2 linked regions of the Streptomyces venezuelae genome follow. The protein of the gene in region 2 interacts with the protein of the main gene of each other region in a pairwise test. Links are inferred from orthologs where the notes say so. Each region holds a gene or a part of one and is shown on either strand. Other genes may lie near its edges.

The links.
Region 1: the proteins of DEJ47_RS05110 (region 2) and ndk interact in binary tests that used the Escherichia coli proteins (3 or more experiments, as listed by UniProt). The link is inferred for Streptomyces venezuelae from one-to-one orthologs.

Annotation. Positions count from the first base shown.
Region 1 is NZ_CP029193.1:2,643,583-2,654,780, forward strand. What follows is about bases 8,267-11,198. They hold ndk (nucleoside-diphosphate kinase), read right to left. Parts: upstream 9,974-11,198; coding sequence 9,560-9,973; downstream 8,267-9,559. Other genes in these bases: DEJ47_RS12215 (rod shape-determining protein), read right to left, coding at 8,267-9,203; DEJ47_RS12225 (DUF4233 domain-containing protein), read right to left, coding at 10,045-10,410; folC (bifunctional tetrahydrofolate synthase/dihydrofolate synthase), read right to left, coding at 10,417-11,198. In the rest of the region: DEJ47_RS12185 (TIGR03960 family B12-binding radical SAM protein), read right to left, coding at 1-1,346; DEJ47_RS12190 (CYTH and CHAD domain-containing protein), read right to left, coding at 1,397-2,953; rod shape-determining protein RodA, read right to left, coding at 3,013-4,209; mrdA (penicillin-binding protein 2), read right to left, coding at 4,209-6,383; rod shape-determining protein MreD, read right to left, coding at 6,380-7,054; rod shape-determining protein MreC, read right to left, coding at 7,067-8,020; more of DEJ47_RS12215, read right to left, coding at 8,184-8,266. UniProt on the Escherichia coli protein: Major role in the synthesis of nucleoside triphosphates other than ATP. The ATP gamma phosphate is transferred to the NDP beta phosphate via a ping-pong mechanism, using a phosphorylated active-site intermediate.
Region 2 is NZ_CP029193.1:1,089,893-1,101,013, forward strand. Bases 4,021-6,875 are described here. They hold DEJ47_RS05110 (uracil-DNA glycosylase), read right to left. Parts: upstream 5,863-6,875; coding sequence 5,179-5,862; downstream 4,021-5,178. Other genes in these bases: DEJ47_RS05100 (hypothetical protein), read left to right, coding at 4,021-4,247; DEJ47_RS05105 (tetratricopeptide repeat protein), read right to left, coding at 4,534-5,022; DEJ47_RS05115 (ABC transporter substrate-binding protein), read right to left, coding at 5,954-6,875. In the rest of the region: lnt (apolipoprotein N-acyltransferase), read left to right, coding at 1-865; DEJ47_RS36320 (Gfo/Idh/MocA family protein), read right to left, coding at 786-1,694; DEJ47_RS05090 (FAD-dependent monooxygenase), read right to left, coding at 1,720-2,964; DEJ47_RS05095 (TetR/AcrR family transcriptional regulator), read left to right, coding at 3,050-3,643; more of DEJ47_RS05100, read left to right, coding at 3,729-4,020; more of DEJ47_RS05115, read right to left, coding at 6,876-7,489; DEJ47_RS05120 (SDR family oxidoreductase), read right to left, coding at 7,698-8,453; 3-oxoacyl-ACP reductase FabG, read right to left, coding at 8,476-9,237; DEJ47_RS05130 (DUF3037 domain-containing protein), read right to left, coding at 9,399-9,797; DEJ47_RS05135 (HipA family kinase), read right to left, coding at 9,794-10,582; DEJ47_RS05140 (Rieske (2Fe-2S) protein), read left to right, coding at 10,636-11,064; DEJ47_RS05145 (cysteine hydrolase), read right to left, coding at 11,051-11,121. UniProt on the Escherichia coli protein: Excises uracil residues from the DNA which can arise as a result of misincorporation of dUMP residues by DNA polymerase or due to deamination of cytosine.

The sequences.
Region 1 (11,198 bases), 1.6 Mb from region 2 along the record:
TCGTTCGAGCCGGAGACCTCGCGGCCCTTCTGGATGACCTTCGTCGCCATGTCGGCGATCTGCAGGACGTCGTCGTCGGTCTCGGTGGGCAGGCCGCACATGAAGTACAGCTTCACCTGCCGCCAGCCGTTGCCGTACGCCGTGGAGACGGTGCGGATGAGGTCTTCCTCGGACACCATCTTGTTGATGACCTTGCGCATGCGCTCGGAGCCGCCCTCGGGGGCGAAGGTCAGGCCCGACCTGCGGCCGTTCCTGGTCAGCTCGTTGGCCAGGTCCACGTTGAAGGCGTCGACGCGGGTCGAGGGGAGGGACAGGCCGATCTTGTCCTCCTCGTACCGGTCGGCGAGGCCCTTCGCGACGTCGGCGATCTCGCTGTGGTCGGCGGAGGAGAGCGAGAGCAGGCCGACCTCTTCGAAGCCGGTCGCCTTGAGACCCTTGTCGACCATGTCGCCGATGCCGGTGATGCTTCGCTCCCGCACGGGGCGCGTGATCATGCCGGCCTGGCAGAAACGGCAGCCGCGGGTGCAGCCGCGGAAGATCTCCACGGACATGCGCTCGTGGACGGTCTCGGCGAGCGGGACGAGGGGCTGCTTGGGGTAGGGCCACTCGTCGAGGTCCATGACGGTGTGCTTGGACACGCGCCACGGCACGCCGCTGCGGTTGGGGACGACGCGGCCGATGCGGCCGTCCGGGAGGTACTCGACGTCGTAGAACGCCGGGATGTAGACCGAGCCGGTCCTGGCGAGGCGGAAGAGCACCTCTTCGCGGCCGCCGGGACGGCCCTCGGCCTTCCAGGCGCGGATGATCTCGGTCATGTCGAGGACGGCCTGCTCGCCGTCGCCGATGATCGCGGCGTCGATGAAGTCGGCGATCGGCTCGGGGTTGAACGCGGCGTGGCCGCCGGCGAGCACGATCGGGTGGTCGACGGTGCGGTCCTTGGACTCCAGCGGGATGCCCGCGAGGTCCAGGGCGGTCAGCATGTTGGTGTAGCCCAGCTCGGTGGAGAAGCTGAGCCCGAAGACGTCGAAGGCGCCGACGGGGCGGTGGCTGTCGACCGTGAACTGGGGGACCTGGTGCTCGCGCATCAGGGCCTCCAGGTCGGGCCAGACGCTGTAGGTGCGCTCGGCGAGCACGCCCTCGCGTTCGTTCAGGACCTCGTAGAGGATCATGACGCCCTGGTTGGGCAGCCCCACCTCGTACGCGTCGGGGTACATGAGCGCCCAGCGGACATCGCAGGATTCCCACGGCTTGACGGTGCTGTTCAGCTCACCGCCGACGTACTGGATGGGCTTCTGCACATGCGGGAGCAGAGCTTCGAGCTGTGGGAAGACCGACTCGGCAGACATCGCGAACCTTCATGAGCTGGCAGGGGTGACCATCAAGCGTACCCCGGCGTTCAGCTCCCCAGCGCCGACCGCACTTTCGCCCGGGACGCCTCGGCCCACGCCTCGGGCAGTTCCCGCTCGCGGTCCTTGCCCGCGGCCTCCTCCTGCCCGTACAGCAGGCCCCAGGTGAAGGCGGACTCCCCCGCCAGGTGTGCCTGGATGGCGAGGGCGCGCAGGGCCTCGCGGGCGACGACGCTGTCCTGGTGGTCGCCGAGCACTTTCTGGACGGACTTCATCCGCTTGGCGAACTTCTTGGCGGGCTTGCCGAGCGCGGGGGTCGCGGCCTCGCCCGCGTACCGGGCGCGCTTGGCGGCCTTGCGGGCGTCGTGCAGGGCCACGTCGCGTTCCTGGCCCGGGGGCAGGCCGAGGGCGTGCTCGATACGGGTGGCGAGGCGTTCGTAGTCCTTGAGGGCCGCCTTGACGAGGGCCTTCTCGGGGGGCGCGGCGGCCGCGGGGCGCAGCGGGGGGTCGGCGAGCAGGGCGTCGAGGCTGTCGAGGAGGGCGAGGTAGCGCTTGCTCTCCAGGACGGCGACCGTCCTGCGGCGGGATCCGGCGCTGCGGGCGACGGTCCAGATGCGCAGACGGCCGCGGACCGGCCCGAGGAGGAGGGTCCTGGGCAGCGCGCCGATGCGGTCGGTGAGCCGTTCGGTGAGGACTTCCTGGTCACGGTCGACGCCCAGCTCGGCGGCGAGCCACTTGAGCTCTTCGCCGATGGGGTCGGTGACGGTGCGGTCGAGGATCTTCCGGTACGACTTGAAGGCGCTGCGCAGCCGCCTCGTGGCGACCCTCATCTGGTGCACGGAGTCGGGCAGGTCGCGGCGGACGGCGGGGTCGAGGGCGAGGAGGGCGTCGCGCTGGGTGCGGAGGCGGGTGAGGACGTGGTCTCCGGAGGAGACGGGTGTGTCGTCCTCAAGGTGGACGACGGCGTGGCCCGTGCCCTCGTCGTCGGTCCGCTTGGTCTTGCCGTCCATCGGTGCCGTCGTGCGCAGGGCCCGGTTCAGCTTCGAGGACCACAGCGAGCGCCGGACGCCCGCCTTGCGGAGCTTCTTGTCGACCTTGTCGAGCAGTCGCGGGTCGCCGTCGTCGGCGAGCTCGACCTCCAGCTCGGACCAGCCGATGCGCTCCCCGCCGGGGGCGCACCGCTCGGCGCGCACCGCGTCGAGGCTGACCTCGGCGAGCAGGGTGCCCTCGGCGTCGACGAGGTGCCGTACGTGCCGTGTGGTCTCCAGACGGAGCAGCGGCGCCAGTTCGGCCTCGCGCACCCGGGCGCGCACGAGGCCGAGCAGAGCGCGCGGCACCGTGTCCGAGAGCGGCGCGTGGACCTCGTCGCGCACGCCGTCGGCGAGCGACACGGGGAGTTTCAGGTGCCAGCCCGCGTCGTGGCCGCCGGTGCGGCGCCGCAGGGTGATGGAGGCGGCGGCGAGCCGCTGGTCGGGGGTGTCCCAGTAGACGGCGTCCAGGTCCGCCGTGCCTTTGTCGACGACGCCCGCGACCCCGGTGAGGTCCGGCAGCTCGGTGCCCGCTTTGACGTCGTACTTCCGCTCAATCTCGCGCTTCGTCTCCGCCATGAGTTGAATCTAGACGCGAAATCGAACGGCAAACATGCCTGCGGCGTCACCGGACCCCACTAGGCCGACATCGGCCGTTGCACCTTGATCGACTGGAGCAGTCCGACGGCCACCCAGACCGCGAACATCGACGACCCTCCGTAGGACACGAAGGGCAGCGGCAGACCCGCGACCGGCATGATGCCGAGGGTCATCCCGATGTTCTCGAAGGACTGGAAGGCGAACCACGCGATGATGCCGGCGGCGACGATGGTGCCGTACAGCTCGGTGGTCTCGCGGGCGATGCGGCAGGCGCGCCACAGGACGACGCCGAGCAGGACCAGGATGGCGCCCGCGCCCACGAAGCCGAGCTCCTCGCCGGCGACGGTGAAGACGAAGTCGGTCTGCTGCTCGGGGACGAACTGGCCGGTGGTCTGGGAGCCCTTGGTCAGCCCCGTGCCGGTCAGACCACCCGAGCCGATCGCGATGCGCGCCTGGTTGGTGTTGTAGCCGACGCCCGCCGGGTCGAGGGCGGGGTTGGCGAAGGCGGCGAAGCGGGCGATCTGGTAGTCGTCGAGGACGCCCAGCTGCCATATGGCGACGCCACCGGCGACGCCCGCGCCGAGCAGTCCGAAGACCCAGCGGTTGGAGGCGCCGGAGGCGAGCAGCACGCCGAGGACGATCATCGCCATCACCATGACCGAGCCGAGGTCGGGCATGAGCAGGACGATCGCTATCGGGACGGCGGCCAGACCGAGCGCCTGCACCACCGTGCGGTGGTCGGGGTGCTCGCGGTCGCCCGCGTCGACGCGCGCCGCGAGCAGCATCGCCATGCCCAGGATGATCGTGATCTTCACGAACTCGGAGGGCTGGAGCGAGAAGCCGCCGCCGAGCACGATCCACGCGTGCGCACCGTTGATCGTCGCGCCGAGCGGGGTGAGGACGAGCAGGACCAGGAAGACGGAGATGCCGTAGAGGATCGGCACGGCCGTGCGCAGGGTGCGGTGGCCGAGCCAGACGGTGCCGATCATCAGGGCGAATCCGATGCCGGTGTTCAGGACGTGCTTGAGCGCGAAGGAGTACGGGTCGTCACCGACGAGCTCGGTGCGGTTGCGGGTCGCCGAGTAGACGAGCGCGGTGCCGATCCCGGAGAGGGCGATCGCCGCGATCAGCATCGGCCAGTCCAGCCGACGCACTATCGAGTCGCGGGCCAGGAGCCGCGACACCCCGGAGCGCTCGGGACCGTATCCGGAGACGGAGAAGCCGTTGCCGGTCATCAGTCGCGCCTCCAGTCGGCCGGCGGGCCGGCCAGTTGCTGCTCCGTCGGCGGCTTGGGTGCCGCGGGCTTGTACGGCTTGATCTTCGGGGAGGCGATGGAGCCGTCGGGCTTGATCTTCGGCAGGTTCTTCTGCGGCTCGGGCAGGAGGGCCTTCTTCAGGTCCTGCTTGCCCTCGTCGTCCAGGCCGTAGATCGCGTTGTAGATCTGGCGGACGGCGGGTCCCGAGGCGCCGGAGCCCGTACCGCCCTGGGAGATCGTCATGACGATCGTGTAGTCCTTGGTGTACGTCGCGAACCACGAGGTGGTCTGCTTGCCGTAGACCTCGGCGGTACCGGTCTTGGCGTGCATCGGGATCTTGTCCTGCGGCCAGCCCTGGAACCGCCAGGCCGCCGTGCCGCGCGTGGCGACGTCGGCGAGGGCACCGTCTATGTCCTTCTGCGTCTTGGCGTCGAACGGCAGCTTGCCGTGCGACTTCGGTGCGATCTCCTCGACCTGGCGGCCGTCGGCGCTGACGATCGCCTTGCCGACGGTGGGGTCGTACAGGGTGCCGCCGTTGGCGATGGCCGCGTAGATCGTGGCCATCTGTATGGGCGTCACGAGGGTGTCGCCCTGGCCGATGGAGTAGTTGACGGAGTCACCGGCGCGCATCTTCATGCCTTCGAGGCAGTTCTCGTAGGCGATGCGTTCGGCGTAGTCGCCGCCGCTCTTCTTGCCCTGCTTGCACCAGGCGTCCTTGTTGGCCTTCCAGTAGTCCTTCTTCCACTGGCGGTCGGGGACGCGGCCCGTGACCTCGTTGGGGAGGTCGATGCCGGTCTCCTTGCCGAGGCCGAACTGGTGGGCGGTCTTGTAGAACCAGTCCTTGGGGTCCTTGACGGGCTTGTTGCCGCCGTCCTTGCGCCACTGGTCGTGCGACAGCTTGTAGAAGACGGTGTCGCAGGAGACCTCGAGGGCCTGGCCGAGGGTGATGGAGCCGTGGCCCTTGGACTCGTAGTTCTTGAAGGTCTGGCCGCCGATGGAGTACGAGCTGGGGCACGGGTAGCGGTCGTTGAAGTCGTAGCCCGCGTTGACCGCCGCGGTCGTGGGGATGACCTTGAAGATGGAGCCGGGGGCGGCCTGGCCCTGGATGGCGCGGTTCAGCAGCGGATAGTTGGACTTCTTGCCGGTGAGGCGCGCGTAGTCCTTGCCGGTGATGCCGCCGACCCAGGCGTTCGGGTCGTACGTCGGGTTGGAGGCCATGGAGACGACGCGTCCGGTCTTGTTCTCCATGACGACGACGGCGCCCGCGTCCGCCTTGTAGTTCTCGTTGGTGTTCTTGTCGAACTCCTTGCGGGCCTTCTTCATCGCGTCGTTCAGCCAGTACTCGGCGACGGCCTGCACGCGCGCGTCGATGCTGGTGACGACGTTCGCGCCGGGCCGCGCGGCGTCCGCGTCGGCCTCGCCGATGACACGGCCGAGGTTGTCCACCTCGTAGCGCGTGACGCCGGCCTTGCCGCGCAACTGCTTGTCGTACGTGCGCTCCAGGCCCGAGCGGCCGACCATGTCCGAGCGGAGGAACGGCGAGTCGGTGTTCTCGGCCTTCTTGATCTCCTCGTCCGTGACGGGCGAGAGGTAGCCGAGGACCTGCGCGGTGTTGGACTTGCCGGGGGCCGCGTAACGGCGGACGGCCGTGGGTTCGGCGGTGATGCCGGGGAAGTCCTCGGAGCGCTCGCGGATCTGCAGGGCCTGCTTGGGCGTCGCCTCGTCGGTGATCGGGATGGGCTGGTAGGGCGAGCCGTTCCAGCAGGGCTGCGGCGTCTTGGCGTCGCAGAGGCGGACCTTGCCCTCGACCTCTTCGGGCGTCATGTCGAGGACGTCGGCGAGCTTGGCGAGGACCGCCTTGCCGTCGTCCTTCATCTTCATCAGGTCGGTGCGGGACGCGGAGACGACGAGTCGGGTCTCGTTGTCGGCGATGGGCACGCCCCGGGCGTCGAGGATCGAGCCGCGCACGGCGGGCTGGACGACCTGCTGGACGTGGTTGCCGGAGGCCTCCTCGGCGTACTCGTCGCCGTTGCGGACCTGGAGGTACCAGAGGCGGCCGCCGAGGGTGAGCAGGAGGGAGACGACGAGGATCTGGATGATGACGAGACGGATCTGGACGCGTGGGGTCCGTCCGGTCTCGGGGATGTTGGTCACAGGCGCTTGACCCCCTTGATGCGTCCGGCGCGGGCGACGCGGGCCTTGGCGGCCTTCGCGCGCAGGCCGCTGCCGCGCTGGTTGCCGATGCTCAGGCCGGTGCCGGAGGAGAGCCAGCCGGAGGAGACGTCGGCCGCCTTGTTGGCGGGTCCGTTCTCCCCGAGCGGGTCGTTGTCGGCACGCCGGGCCAGCGCGATGATCAGCGGCACGGTGAACGGGGCGAGCAGCAGGTCGTAGAGCGCGGCGGTGAACAGGAGTCCGACCAGGCCCACATGGCGGGCGGCGGTGTCGCCGACGAGGGCGCCGACGCCCGCGTACAGCAGCGTCGATCCGATGGCGGCACTGACCACCACGACGAGCGGCCCGGTGGCGGAACGGAGCCGGCCGCCGTCGGGCTTGGCGAGGCCCGCGAGGTAGCCGATGACGCAGAGCACGAGCGCGTACCGGCCCGCGGCGTGGTCGGCGGGCGGTGCCAAGTCGGCGAGGAGGCCCGCGCCGAAGCCGACGAGGGCGCCGCCGACGTGGCCGTAGACCAGGGCGAGGCCGAGGACGGTGAGCAGGACGAGGTCCGGGACGGCGCCCGGCAGCTGGAGCCGCGCCAGGACGCTGACCTGGATGACCAGGGCGACGACGACGAGGGTGGCGGACAGCAGGATTCGGTTGAAGCGCATGGGTCCGGTCTCCTACTGCTCGTCGTTGCCGGCGTCGGCGCCGTCCACCGGCCGTCCCGACGGGGTGGCCGTGACGGTCACGGTCGGGGTCGGCTTGGGCTTTTCGGGCTTCTTCGGCAGGACCGTGTCGCGCGGGTCCTCGCGGGGTGCTTCGACGACGACGCCGACGATGTCGAGCTTGGTGAACCCGACGTACGGCTTCACGTAGACGTTGCGGGTCAGGTCGCCGCCCGACGGGTCGACGCGGACGATCTCGCCGACCGGGACGCCCGGCACGAACGGCTTGTCCTTGCGCGAGCCGAAGGTGACCAGGCGGTCGCCCTTCTTGACCTCGGCCTTGCCGTTGAGCAGCTGGACGGAGAGCGGGCGGTCGCCCTGTCCGGTGGCGAAGCCGAGCTCGTCGGTCTTCTCCATGCGCGTGCCGACGGTGAAGTCGGGGTCGTTGGCGAGCAGGACGGTCGAGGTGTTCGGGCCGACCGTGGTGACGCGGCCGACCAGGCCGTCGCCGTTCAGGACGGTCATGTCGCGCTTGATGCCGTCGTTGGCGCCGGCGTCGATGGTGACGGTCCAGGAGAAGCCTTGGGCCGCTCCTATCCCGATGACCTCGGCGCCCTTGATGCCGTACTGCCCGGCGCCCGCTGTCTTCAGCATGCTGTCGAGCTGGCGTACGCGGCTGCGGTTGCGGTCGTCGCTGCCGAGCTTGGCCTTCAGCGCGGCGTTCTGGCGCTCCAGTTCGGCGATGCGGTTGTGGCGTTCACCGGAGTCGCGCACCGCGCCGATGGCGTTGCCGATCGGGTCGACGGCGGAGGACATGCCCTCCTCGACCGGACCGAAGACGGTGGCGGCGGCCTGGCGGGCACCGTCGACCGGTGAGTCCTCACCGCCGCGGATGTCCACCGTGATCAAAGCGAACGCGATGGCTACCAGCAGCACCAGGAGCAGCCGGCTCTCTCGTGTGTCCCTCACGTGCGGCGGCGTGCCTTCCTCAATCGGATTCCGTGGAAACTGCGGGTTCCACGAGGTTCTGGGGAATTGTCGTGCCTCAGGGGAATTGCGTGTCTTGCCTCTATATCAACGATCCGCCGCACGAGTCGGCAGGCACTCGTACGGCGGATCTTCGCGCGTCAGGTCATCTGCGCGGCTGGGCGTCCAGCACCTGCTGCAACGCCTCGAACTCCTCGACACACTTTCCGGAGCCGAGCGCCACGCTGTCCAGCGGGTCCTCGGCGATGTGGATCGGCATACCGGTCTCCCTGCGCAGCCGCTCGTCGAGGCCGCGCAGCAGGGCGCCGCCGCCGGTGAGGACGATGCCTCGGTCCATGACGTCGCCCGACAGCTCGGGCGGGCACTTGTCGAGGGTGGTCTTGACCGCGTCGACGATCGCGTTGACCGGCTCCTCGATGGCCTTGCGGACCTCGGCGGCGGAGATGACGACGGTCTTGGGCAGCCCGGAGACCAGGTCCCGGCCGCGGATCTCGGTGTGCTCGTCGGCGTCCATGTCGTACGCCGAACCAATGGTGATCTTGATCTGCTCGGCGGTGCGCTCGCCCAGGAGGAGGGAGTACTCCTTCTTGATGTGCTGGATGATCGCGTTGTCCAGCTCGTCGCCGGCGACGCGGATCGACTGTGCCGTGACGATTCCGCCGAGGCTGATGACCGCGACCTCGGTGGTGCCGCCGCCGATGTCGACCACCATGTTGCCCGTGGCCTCGTGGACCGGGAGGCCGGAGCCGATGGCCGCGGCCATGGGCTCCTCGATGATGTGCACCTGGCGCGCGCCGGCCTGCGAGGAGGCCTCGATGACGGCGCGGCGCTCGACGCCGGTGATGCCGGAGGGCACGCAGACGACGACGCGCGGACGGGCGAGGTAGCGCCGCTTGTGGATCTTCAGGATGAAGTAGCGGAGCATGCGCTCGGTGATCTCGAAGTCGGCGATCACGCCGTCCTTCAGCGGGCGCACCGCGACGATGTTGCCGGGCGTGCGCCCGATCATCTTCTTCGCTTCTGCGCCGACCGCGAGAATGCCACCGGTGTTGGTGTTGATCGCGACGACGGACGGCTCGTTGAGTACGATCCCCCGACCCCTGACGTACACCAGCGTGTTGGCGGTCCCGAGGTCGACAGCCATGTCACGGCCGATGAACGACATGTTGTTCCCCATGAGGATGCGTCTGGCCTTCCCTAGTGGAGCGTGTGATGGCTTTTTAGGTAGGCGAGGTGGGTGCTGTGTGGCAGTGGAGGCTTCCATCGTAGTCTCGGCTGCGCGAACACGGCGCTAGGGTCTTCGCCATTGTCAGCAGATGATGGGCCGCCTCGCTCTTGGAGACGTGCCATCGGAGGCACGGGTTCCCCCAATGGGGGCGCATATGCCAAAGGACGGCCGAATTCCTTCGGCCGTCCGGGGCAGGAACGGCGTACTTCTGACATGAAGTCAGAAAGTCGCGTGTCGGGCTGATCCGATTGGTCCGACTGGTCTGACCGGCCTGACTGGTCCGGCTGATCGGACTAGCCGACGCCCGGGAAGAAGATCTTGAGCTCGCGCTCCGCGGACTCCTCCGAGTCCGAGGCGTGGATCAGGTTCTCCCGGACGATCGTGCCGAAGTCGCCGCGGATCGAGCCCGGCGCCGCGGCGATCGGGTCGGTCGGTCCGGCGAGCGCGCGCACGCCCTCGATGACCCGCTCGCCCTCGACGACGAGCGCGACGACGGGCCCGGACGACATGAAGGCGACCAGCGGCTCGTAGAAGGGCTTGCCCTTGTGCTCGCCGTAGTGCTGCTCCAGGGTCTCCTGGTCCAGCGAACGCAGCTCCAGCGCGGAGATCGTCCAGCCCGCCTTGCGCTCGATGCGGCCGATGATCTCGCCGATCAGGCCACGGCGGACGGCGTCGGGCTTCAGCAGGACGAGGGTGCGCTGGCTCATGTGCGGCTCCAAGAGGTGTTCGTACGATCGATGCGATCGGGTGGGATTGGGCCGCACGATACCGGGGTCGGCTACGCCGCGTTACCTCCGGCCTCCGGCTGCCCCTCCGCCATGGCCGCGAAGCGGGCCTTGGCCTCGTCGATCTTGCGGCCGAAGTGGACCGAAGCCCACCAGATGGCCGCGAAGACGGCGCCGAGGAAGAACATCGTCGGCACCACGAAACCGCTCGCGATCAGCGCGACCTGGAGGGCCCAGCCGAGCTGCACCCCGCCGGGCCGGGTGACCATCCCGCAGAGCAGCAGGCTCACCGCCATCGCGATGCCGCAGACCGTCCAGACCGTGCCCATGGACAGGTCGTCGTCCTTCATGGCGACCAGGCCCGCGAAGCCGATCACGAAGAACTCGCCGATCAGCGTCGAAGCGCAGAGCGTACGCACAGGATTTCAGCCTCTCCCCAGGAGCAGTCGGGCCTCGCCGACCGTGATGACGGAACCAGTGACGAGGACGCCGCCGCCCGCGTACTCCCCCTCTTCCTCGGCGAGGGTGATCGCCGCCTCCAGGGCGTCGTCCAGGCGCGGCTCGACCTGCACGCGGTCGTCGCCGAACACCTCGACGGCGAGTCCGGCGAGGGTGTCCGCGTCCATCGCGCGATGGCTGGAGTTCTGCGTGACGACAACCTCGGCGAAGATCGGCTCGAAGGCCTCCAGGAGGCCCTTCACGTCCTTGTCGTCGCTCGCGCCGACCACACCGATGAGCCGGCTGAAGTCGAAGACCTCGCTGATCGCGGCGGAGGTGGCGCGGGCGCCGGCCGGGTTGTGCGCGGCGTCCAGGACGACGGTGGGCGAACGGCGCACCACTTCGAGCCTGCCCGGCGAGGAGACCGTCGCGAACGCCTTGCGGATGGCGTCGATGTCCAGCGGGCGCGCGTGCTGCGAGCCGATGCCGAAGAACGCCTCGACGGCGGCGAGCGCCACCGCGGCGTTGTGCGCCTGGTGCTCGCCGTGCAGCGGCAGGAACACCTCTTCGTACTCCCCGCCGAGGCCGCGGAGCGTCAGGAGCTGGCCGCCGACCGCCACCTGGCGGGAGACGACGCCGAACTCCAGGCCCTCGCGGGCGACCGTCGCGTCGACCTCGACGGCCTTCTTCAGCAGGACCTGCGCGGCGTCCACCGGCTGCTGCGCCATGATCACCGTGGCGTCCTGCTTGATGATGCCGGACTTCTCCT
Region 2 (11,121 bases):
GTGGGGCGAGAGCAGCGTCGGGTTCGACCTGGCGGACCGGCCGGACGTCGCCCGCCGCATAGCCGCGCTCTCCCGCGAGGTGGGCGCGGACATCCTCGTGAACGTCGACGCGCGCCGCTCCGACCGGCCCGGGATATTCAAGAGTTCCGTCCTGGTGGGCCCGGACGGGCCGACCGGCGACCGCTACGACAAGATGCGGCTCGTGCCCTTCGGCGAGTACATACCGGCGCGCTCCCTGCTCGGCTGGGCGACGTCGGTCGGCAAGGCCGCGGGCGAGGACCGTCGGCGCGGCGACCGGCAGGTGGTCATGCGCACCGGCCGTGACGTCCCGTCCGGCCAGGGCGACGGCCTCCGCGTCGGCCCCCTCGTCTGCTTCGAGTCCGCGTTCCCCGACATGAGCCGCCGGCTCACCCGGGACGGCGCCCAGCTGCTGCTCGCCCAGTCCGCCACGTCGTCGTTCCAGCACAGCTGGGAGCCCCGGCAGCACGCGTCGCTCGCGGCGGTACGGGCCGCGGAGACCGGCCGCCCCATGGTGCACGCCACGCTCACCGGTGTCTCCGCGGTGTACGGCCCGGAGGGTTCGCGCGTCGGCGGCACGATCGGCACCCCCGCGAGTGCCGCGGCCCTGTACGACGTGCCGCTGGCCACCGGCGAGACGGCGTACGTGAAGTTCGGCGACTGGCCCGTGCACGCCGCCCTGCTCGTGCTCCTCGCCCTGGGCCTGATCGAAGGCCTGCGCACCCTGCGATCTTCCGGGCGGGCGGCCGACAGGGCCACCCCCGGGACTACCCCAGGCCCCGCTCCTGAGCCGCGCGAACCACCCGCTCGCACAGCTCATGGGTCGCCAGCGCGTCCCGGGCGCTGAGCACCTTCCCCGCCCGTACTGCGTCCAGGAAGGACAGCACGACCTGTTCGATACCGCGCTGACGGGCCACCGGCACCCAGTCGCCGCGCCGCCGCACGCTGGGCTGGCCCTTGTGGTCGACGATCTCGGCGAGATTGACGACCTGCCGCTTGGTGTCCTGGCCGGAGACTTCGAGGATTTCCTCGGTGGAGCCGCTCAGCCGGTTCATCATGCCGATCGCGACGAACCCGTCTCCCGCGAGCTGTACGACCACGTGGTGCATGAGCCCGTCCTCGACGCGGGACCGCACCGTGACGTCGTCGATCGGACCCGGCGCGAGGAACCGCAGTGTGTCCACGACGTGGATGAAGTCGTCGAGCACGAGCGTGCGCGGGTCCTCGGGCAGGCCCACGCGGTTCTTCTGCATGAGGATCATCTCGCGGGGGTGCTCGACGCACTGTGCGTAGCCGGGCGCGAAGCGGCGGTTGAAACCGACCGCGAGGCTGACGCCGCGCTCCTCGGCGAGGCGCACGAGCCGCTCGGAGTCGGCGAGTTCGTACGCGATGGGCTTGTCCACGTACGTCGGCACGCCCGCCTCGACGAGCCGTGTGACGATCTCGGGGTGTACGGCGGTCGGCGCGTGTACGAACGCGGCGTCGAGGTCCTGGGCGAGCAGGGCGTCCAGGTCGGTGTGGCAGCGGGACTCCGGGATGTGGTGGACGCCGGCGACCCGGGCGAGTGTTGCGGGCGTGCGCGTCTGCAGGTGCAGTTCGACCCCGGGCAGGGTGGTGAGGACGGGCAGGTACGCCTTCTGCGCGATGTCGCCGAGTCCGATGCAGCCGATCTTCACCACTGTTCTCCTGTCTGCTGTCCGCCTACCGACGACTGTCGCCTGCCTGGTGCCGCTCGGTGGCTCCGGTCGTCGTTCCCGCAGCATACGGGGGTTGCGGGGGACGCCAGTCGGCGATGGAGGAGAAGCTGCGCATGACGAAGTCGGGGCCGAGGCGCGTCACCGTCGAGACGAGGGCGTCGCGTACGCCGATGAGCGGGCCGCTGGTGAGGTGCGTGAGACGGGCGGCCCGTGCGGCACGCCGGACGATCTCGGTGGTGCGGGGGACGCGGGCCGCGCTGTAGGCCGCGAGGCCCGCGCCGAGGTCGGCGCCCCGCGGCACGTGGTGGGCGAGGACCACGGCGTCCTCGATGGCCTGGTTGCCGCCCTGGCCGAGGCTCGGCGCCATGGCGTGCGCCGCGTCGCCGATGAGGGCGACGCGACCCCGGTGGTACGCGGGGAGCGGCGTCGTCAGGTGACGGACGTCGTTGCGCAGGACGTCCTCCGTCCTGACGGCGTCGATCAGGTCCGGGATCGGGTCGTGCCAGTCGGCGAAGCGGCGCCGCAGCTCCGCCTTCTCGCTGTCCGGCGCCCTGCCTCCCTCGGGCAGCCGGGCGGTGGCGTACGCGTACACCCTGCCGTCCTTCAGCGGATGCGTGCCCCAGACACCGCCGCGGCCCCAGGTCTCGTGCGGCGCGAAGGGCCGGTCCGGCGCCGGGATGACGAAGCGCCACGCGGTGAACCCCGCGTACACCGGTCCGGGATGGGCCGGGAACAGGGCTGCGCGCACGGCGGAGTCGATGCCGTCGGCGCCGACGACGAGGTCCGCCTCGATGTCACCGTCGTCCGTGGTGACGACGGCGGGGCGGTCCGCGGTGCCGGGGTCCGTGAGGCGGGCTCGCGCGCCCGTGCGGAGCGACTTCTCGGGCAGCGCGGAGACCAAGAGGTCGACGAGGGTCGCGCGGTGCAGCATGACGAGCGATCCGCCGTACGCCCGCTCGGCCGTGGCGGCGCTCGTACGCACCAGCCACCGGCCGTTCTGCGCGCGCATCCCGCCGTCGCCCTCCCAGGCGGCGAGCGCGCGGACCCGGTCTCCGAGGCCGAGGACGTCCAGGGCGCGCTGCGAGTTGGGGGCGAGACCGATGCCCGAGCCGACCGGCTCCAGGGAAGCGGCGCGCTCCAGGACGGTCACCCGCCAGCCCGCCGCGTGCAGCCCGATGGCCGCGGCGAGCCCGCCGATGCCGGCGCCGATGACGACGGCATGGGGCTGTGGCTCCAGGGCTTGGTTCATGGTTCCCCCTTCTGAAAACTACAGGTGTAGTGAGCGGCCGGTACGACCGTACTACACCTGTAGTGCGCCAGGTAAGGTTTCCGTCATGGCCGTACGCAGCACGGGGGCTCCCCGCACCGAACTCATCGCCGACGCCGCCCTCGCCCTGCTCGCGGAACGCGGCATGCGCGGTCTCACCCACCGCGCCGTCGACGAGGTCGCGGGACTCCCCCAGGGCTCCACGTCCAACCACGCGCGAACCCGGCTCGCCCTCTTGGAGGCGGCGGTACGACGGCAGGCCGAGCGCGAGGCGGAACTCCTGAACCCCGCCGAGATGCCCGACCCGTCGGCGGGGCGCGAACAGGTGGCCGCGGCACTGGCCCTGGCCCTGCACCGGTACCTGACCGGAGACCATCGCCACCTCCTCGTATCCCGCTACGAGTTGGCCATGGAGGCGACCCGCAGGCCGGAGCTGCGGGCCTATTACGACGCGGCCGGCGCCCGGTTCAGAGAGCCTCTGATGGCCCTGCTCCGCGCCGCGGGCTCCACCACGCCGGAACGCCACACGCTGTCCCTCGTGGCCTGGTGCGACGGGCTGATGTTCTCGTGCGTGGCGGGTTCGTTCCACGCCGCGACACCGACGGAGGAGGAACTGCGGAGCAGCGTGGGGGAACTGCTGCGGGGGATGCTGGACGGCTGAGGCGGGGCGTCGGGTCTGTCACCCGTGCGGGGCAACCTCACGGGTTCCCGAGCCAACTTCGGTCGGACCCAGCAGAGTTGCGCAGATGCTTCGACCGACGACCAGCACCGCCGCCGCGCTCCTCGTCACCGCGGCCGTCTCTGCCGCCGCCTCGGCCGCCGTCACCGGCTGCACGAGCGTCGAGCGGCCCTCGGGCCCCGGCCCGACGGCGGCCACCGCACCGCAGCCCGCGCCCCGTACCGACGGCGAGCAGCGCCCGAAGATCGTGCAGGCCCCGGCACGGGAGGCCCTGCAACGCATGGACCCGCCCCGCAGTCCGTCGCCCCGGAAGACGGACGGTAGCCCGAACCCCGCTTCCCTAGCCGGCCCCTCCGCCCAGCCCCCGTCCCGCACGCACCGTTCGGCGCCAACGCCCGGCACCGCAGCCGCCGCCCCCGCGCGCGGACCCGCCGCCGCACGCCCCGACGCCGGAGCGACCCGCCCCGCCCCCGTCGGAGCCCCCGCCGCTCCCGTCACCGACGTCTGCGCCCTCGGCGAGACCTACGGCAAGTGGCGCCCGGACAGCCCCGAAGCGGTCATCTGCCGCGACACGTACGGCCACTGACCCCGCGGCACGCCCCCCCGCCCCAGCAGACCGCCCGACGCACCCCCGGCACCTCCGGAAACCCCCGCCCGACCGACCCCGCCGCGCGCCCCTCTCTCTCCGAGACCCCCGCCCCAGCAGACCGCCCGGCATACCCCCGGCACCCCCGGAAACCCCCGCCCGACCGACCCCGCGGCGCACCCTCACCCTTCCGGGAACCCCCGCCCCGGCCGATCGCCCGCTTACTCCTGCTCAGCCGGGCCCCTGCCCCTCACCCCCGCGCCTCCTGACTCACCTTCGCTCCTCCTCACTCCTCCTCGCTCCCCTCCCCCACTTCTCCCTCCAGGCGGGTGATGGCGTCCCTGATGCCCCTGCCGTAGCCGTCGTCCTCCAGCGCGCCCACCGCGCCGCGTGCCCGGCGCAGATGGCTGCGGGCGGCTCCCGGGCGGCCCAGCTTCACATAGTCCGCGGCCAGGTTCAGGTGCAGCGAGGGGTAGAAGCCGCGCACCGCGAGCGACTGGTGGTGTTCGTTCAGACGCTCGTCCGTGAGCTCGTCCGCCGCCGACAACGCCCGCAGGTCCCACGCCAGTTCGTCGGAGGGGTCGGCCTGCGTGTCCGCCATGTAGTGCGCGAGGGTACAGCGGTGCAGCGGGTCGCCGTCCTCGCCGATCTCTCCCCACAGACCGAGGAAGCGGTCCTGAGCCTCCTCGCGGTCGCCTCCGTGATGCAGCATGACCGCCTGCCCGATCCGCGTCATCATCGCGTCCTCCGCCGTCTGCTCCTGCTGCTCCGTCACCGGGTCCTCCGTGGTCGTACGGCCGTCGCCCCCATCCCTCACGACGCTAGCCGCCACCACTGACAATCACGGTCAGGCACGGACGGGGGCGGGCCGCTCACCCGTTCCGCTCGGCCAGCCCGGTGACGCTCGCGGCCGGGCCCCACCGGACCTGCGTCAGCCGAGGTCCGGGATCCGCCAGTCGATCGGCTCGTGCCCCTGCGCCGCGACCGCTTCGTTGATCTGCGTGAACGGGCGGGAGCCGAAGAACTTCTTCGCGGACAGCGGCGAGGGGTGGGCGCCCTGCACGACGATGTGCCGCTCCTCGTCGATGAGCGGGAGCTTCTTCTTGGCGTAGTTGCCCCACAGAACGAAGACGGCGGGGTCGGGGCGGTCGGCCACCGCCCGGATCACCGCGTCCGTGAACTTCTCCCAGCCCTTGCCCTTGTGCGAGTTCGCCTCGCCGGAGCGCACGGTGAGGACCGCGTTGAGCAGGAGGACGCCCTGCTTCGCCCACGGCATCAGGTAGCCGTTGTCGGGCACGGGGTGGCCGAGTTCCTCCTTCATCTCCTTGTAGATGTTCCGCAAGGAGGGGGGCGTCTTCACGCCGGGCCGCACGGAGAAGCAGAGCCCGTGGCCCTGCCCCTCGCCGTGGTAGGGGTCCTGGCCGAGGACGAGGACCTTCACCTGGTCGTACGGCGTCGCATCGAGGGCGGCGAAGACCTCCTCGCGCGGAGGATAGACGGGGCCCTTCGCCCGCTCCTCCTCGACGAACTCGGTGAGCTCCTTGAAGTAGGGCTTCTGGAGCTCCTCGCCGAGGACTCCGCGCCAGGACGCGGGCAGCATGGCGATGTCGGTCACGTCAACAACCTCCGGTGTGCGGTCACTTCTCACTGAAGAACCTACCGGCGCCCACTGACAACCGACCCGCGTCCCCCCATCCGCCGGCGGCTCACCAGCTGGTCTTGCGCTGCAGCTCCCACATCATCATGATCGCCGACGGGTCGAGGGCCCGCTCACCGCCCGCGATCTCCTCGCTGGACATGATGTACTGCTTGCCCTGCCACAGCGGCAGCAGCCTGACGTCGTCGACGAGGATCTCCTGGGCCCGCTCGAACTGGTCGACCACGGCGCCCCGGTCGGTCTCCTTGCGCTCGCGCGGCAGCACCTCGTCCGTGATCTCCTTGGACGGGTAGGGCGTGTTCAGCACGTTCTTGGGGCCGACGAACGGCGCGATGAAGTTGTCCGCGTCCGGGAAGTCGGGGAACCAGCCGCGGCCGAAGACGGGGTACTCGCCGTTGCTGTAGCCCTCCTGGAACTCGGTCCAGGGGCGGCTCTTGAGGGTGATCTTGAACAGTCCCGAGCCCTCCAGCTGCCGCTTGAGCTCGGCGAACTCCGGCTCGGTCGCCGAGCCGTAGCGGTCCGTGGTGTACCAGAGGGTGAGCGGCACCGGCTGGTGGATGCCGGCGTCGGTGAGGATCTTCTTGGCCTTGGCGGCGCTGGGGTTGCCGTACTTGTCGAAGAACCCGGTGGCGTGACCCGTGAGACCCCTGGGGACCATCGAGTACAGCGGCTCCACGGTGTCCTTGTAGATCTTGTGGGCGATGGCGCCGCGGTCGACGACCTGTGCGACGGCCCGCCTGACCGGCAGTTTCCGCGCCCACGGGTCCTTGGTGTTGAACACCAGGTAGCGGATCTCGGTGCCCGAGCCCTCGACGAGCTCGATGTCCTGCTCGTGCCTTCCCCGGCCCTGCATGGCGACGATGTCCTCGGAGGCCAGACCCCGGAAGGTCACGTCGATCTGCTTGTCCTTGAGTGCGTCGACCATCGCCGAGGACTTCTTGAAGTAGCGGATGGTCACGGCGTCGTTCTTGACGTCGGCCGCGCCTTCGTAGTGGTCGTTCCTGACCAGTTCGGCCTTGTCGTTGGGCGTGTACGCGTCCAGGGTGTACGGGCCCGAGCCGGTCAGTTCGTCGCCCTCGCGGAGCTTGTCCGCCGGGTACTCCTTGGGGTCGACGATCGACATGGCGGGGGTCGCGAGGACGAAGGGGAAGGTCGCGTCGGCCTTCTTGAGGTGGAAGACGACCGTCAGGTCTCCCTTGGTCTCGACCTTGTCGAGCGAGCCGAGCAGACCGGTGGGGCCGCCCTTGGCGTTGATGGTGCGTATGCGGTCGAAGGAGTACTTCACGGCGGCGGCGTCCAGTGGGTCGCCGTCGGAGAACTTCAGGCCCTCACGCAGCTCACAGGTGTAGACCGTGCTGGACGCGTCGCTGAACTTGCAGGACTCGGCGGCGTCCGGCTCCGGCTCGGTGGCCCCCGAGGGAAAACTGAGCAGCGTCTGGAAAACGTTTCTGTAGAGCTCCCACGAGCTGTCCCAGGCCTTCGCCGGGTCCAGGGTGCTGGGCGCGCTCATCGTGCCGACGGTGATCTGCTCCTCGTCGTCCGACCCTTCGGACGACAGCATCCCGCAGCCGGCGAGCAGCGACATGGACGCGATCGCCGCCACCGGACGCAGACCCCTGATCCGCTTAGCAGGGGGAACTTCACTGAACACGCGCACGCTCCTCGATCGGCCATGCCATGGGGTCGGGAGACAATATCGCAGTGCCCCGCCGGGCCAAGTCCTGGCGCCGACAGGGCACTTGATGCGCGGAAACATCACCGAAAGGGCTTCTCCGCCGGGTGTGCGGCCTTCGTCAGCCGACGCCCGCATTGAGGAAGATGCCGCCATCGACCACGAGTGTCTGGCCCGTGATCCAGTCGGACTGGGCGGACGTGAGGAACGCGGCCGCGCCCCCGATGTCCTCCGGCACGCCGAGCCTGCCCAGCGGGTAGGAGGCCGCCGCCTCGGCTTCGCGGCCCTCGTACAGCGCCTGGGCGAACTTCGTCTTGACGACCGCCGGCGCGATCGAGTTCACGCGCACCTTCGGGGCGAACTCGTGCGCGAGCTGCAGGGTGAGGTTGACCATGGCGGCCTTGCTCATGCCGTACGCGCCGATGAACGGCGAAGCGGAGACGCCGGCGATGGACGCGATGTTCACGATCGCCCCGCCGTTCTCGCTCTGCCAGGCCTTCCAGGTCTGCTGGGCGAAGCCGAGCGCCGAGATGACGTTGGTCTCGAACACCTTGCGGGCCACGTTGAGGTCAAGATCGGCCATCGGGCCGAAGACCGGGTTCGTACCGGCGTTGTTGACCAGGAAGTCGACGCGGCCGAAGGCCTCCATGGCGCGCTCGACGGCGACCGCCTGGTGGGCCTCGTCGTGCGCCTTGCCCGCGACACCGATGACACGGTCGGCGCCGAGCTTCTCGACGGCCTCCTTCAGTGCGTCCTCGTTGCGTCCCGTGATGCAGACCCGGTCGCCGCGGGCGACCAGCGCCTCGGCGACGCCGTATCCGATGCCGCGGCTCGCTCCCGTGACGAGCGCGGCCTTTCCGCTGTCCTGCACTGCCATGATCTCTGCCTCCGCTTTCAGGTCAGTTGAGCGGGCCGCCGGCCACGTACATGACCTGTCCGGAGACAAACCCGGCCGCGTCGCCCGTGAAGAAGGCGATGGCGTTGGCGATGTCCTCGGGGCGGCCGACGCGCTGGACCGGGATCTGGGTGGCGGCAGCGGCCTGGAAGTCCTCGAAGCCCATGCCGACGCGCTCGGCGGTGGCCTTGGTCATCTCGGTGACGATGAAGCCCGGGGCGACGGAGTTGGCGGTGACACCGAACTTGCCGAGCTCCTTGGCGAGGGTCTTGGTGAAACCCTGCAGGCCGGCCTTGGCGGCGGCGTAGTTGACCTGGCCGCGGTTGCCGAGCGCGGAGGACGAGGAGAGGTTGACGATACGGCCGAACTTGGCGTCCACCATGTGCTTCTGGCAGGCCTTCGACATCAGGAAGGCGCCGCGCAGGTGCACGTTCATGACGGTGTCCCAGTCGCTCGCGCTCATCTTGAAGAGGAGGTTGTCGCGGAGCACACCGGCGTTGTTGACGAGGATCGTCGGCGCGCCGAGCTCTTCGGCGATACGGGCGACGGCGGCTTCGACCTGGGCCTCGTCGGACACGTCGCAGCCGACCGCGATCGCCGTGCCACCGGCCGCGGTGATCTGCGCGACGGTGTCCTTGCAGGCGGCCTCGTCGAGGTCGATGACGGCCACGGCGCGGCCCTCGGCGGCGAGCCGTACGGCGGTCGCCGCGCCGATGCCTCGTGCCGCGCCGGTCACGACAGCGACACGCTGCTCTGTGGTGGACATGCTGGTTCTCCTCGCCCTTGGGATGCGGCTCTACGGGATGGAGCTCTACGGAGGCCAACGGTACGCCCCGCTGGTGAGCGACCGCTTAGTACCTTCGGCTGGACGAGACGCTAGAAGCCCTGGCACCGGGTGTCAACGGCCCGCAGGAGAGGTATGACTCTTTACCGCACCAGCAGAGCGAAGAGCCGGTTCACCTCGGCCTCGGGATCCACCGTCAGACCGGTGTGCACCGGGCCGGGCTGGAGCACCGTGGAGCGGGGCGCGATCAGCCAGCGGAAGCGCCGCCCCGCGTCGTCGCGCTCGGCCTGGCCCGCGGCCTCGCCGCCCCGGCAGATCCGCTCGACGGCGCCCAGCGCGGCCCGGATGCCCGCCGCGTCGGCCGCCGGGTCCAGGGCGCGGAGCTTCGTCTCGTCCAGGTGCGTGCGGGCGGCCACGTAGGACTTGGCGCGGCAGTACAGCACGACGCCCGCGTTGAAGTGCTCACCGCGTTCCACGCGCGGCACGACGCGCACCAGCGCGTACTCGAAGACGTCCCGTACGGGCGTGGTCTGCTCGGTCACCGGTTGGCGCCCTTCGGTCCGGCACCCGGCAGGGTGATCCGCTCGTGGATGGTCTTGGCGCGCGGCAGGAGGGCCGCCACGTAGGCCCGGCGCACGTCGTCGGGGTGGTCGAAGCCCGGCTCGTCCGCGAGCCACTCGTCGGGCACCTCGGCGGCGACCCCGGTGAGCAGCTCCTCGGTGACGAGGGGGGCGAGCTCGGCGGCAGCCGTCGCGATGTCGGGCCCGTAGGGGGCGAGGACGTGGTCCGACGCGTCGTAGGGCTTGGCGGCCGCGGTCTCGGCGGTGCGCCAGTTGTGGTGCCAGATCATGCTCGCCCCGTGGTCGATCAGCCACAGGTCGCGGTGCCATACGAGGAGGTTCGGATTGCGCCAGGAGCGGTCCACGTTGTTGATCAGCGCGTCGAACCAGACGACGCGGCCGGCCTCGGCCGGGTCCACCACGTGGGCGAGCGGGTCGAAGCCGAGGGCGCCCGACAGGAACTCCATGCCGAGGTTGAGGCCGCCGCTGGCCTTGAGCAGCGCCTGCACGCGTTCGTCGGGCTCACCGAGGCCGAGGACCGGGTCCAGCACGATGCCCGTGAGCCGCGGCATCCGCAGGCCGAGCCCGCGGGCCAGCTCTCCGCAGATCACCTCGGCGACGAGTGTCTTGCGGCCCTGTCCCGCGCCGGTGAACTTGAGGACGTACGTTCCGTACGTCCCGTGGTCGTCGGTCTCGACGAGCCCGGGCAGTGATCCGCCTTCCCTCAAGGGTGTGACGTAACGGACCGCGGTGACGTGGCTGAGCATTGGCCCAGATTACAGAGTTGAACGGAGTGTCCCGCCGCCCCGTACCACTGGACATGACGACATACGAAGAGACGCTCCCCGGACCCGGCCGCCGCACGGTCGTGGCCACGATCGGCGCCGCGGGCCTGGCCGCCGCCCTCACCGCGTGCGGGGGCGGCGGGAGCGGCGGCGACAGCACCGCCGAGGGTGACGGAGGCGGCGTCCTCGCCAAGACCGCCGACATCCCCGTGGGCGGCGGCAAGGTCTTCAAGGACGCGGAGGTGGTGGTCACCCAGCCCACGAAGGGCGAGTTCAAGGCGTTCTCCAGCCTCTGCACCCACAAGGGGTGCCCGGTGACGAGCGTGGAGAACGGCACCGTCAACTGTCCGTGCCACGGCAGCAAGTTCGACATCGCCGACGGCAGCGTGCGGGGCGGGCCCGCGCCGAAGCCGTTGCCGGCCGTCGCGATCGCCGTGACCGGCGGCTCGATCAAGCAGGCCTGACCGGTCGGCCCGGCAGCTTCCAGGCGGCCAGCACGTCCTGGGTGGCGGTGATGGTGG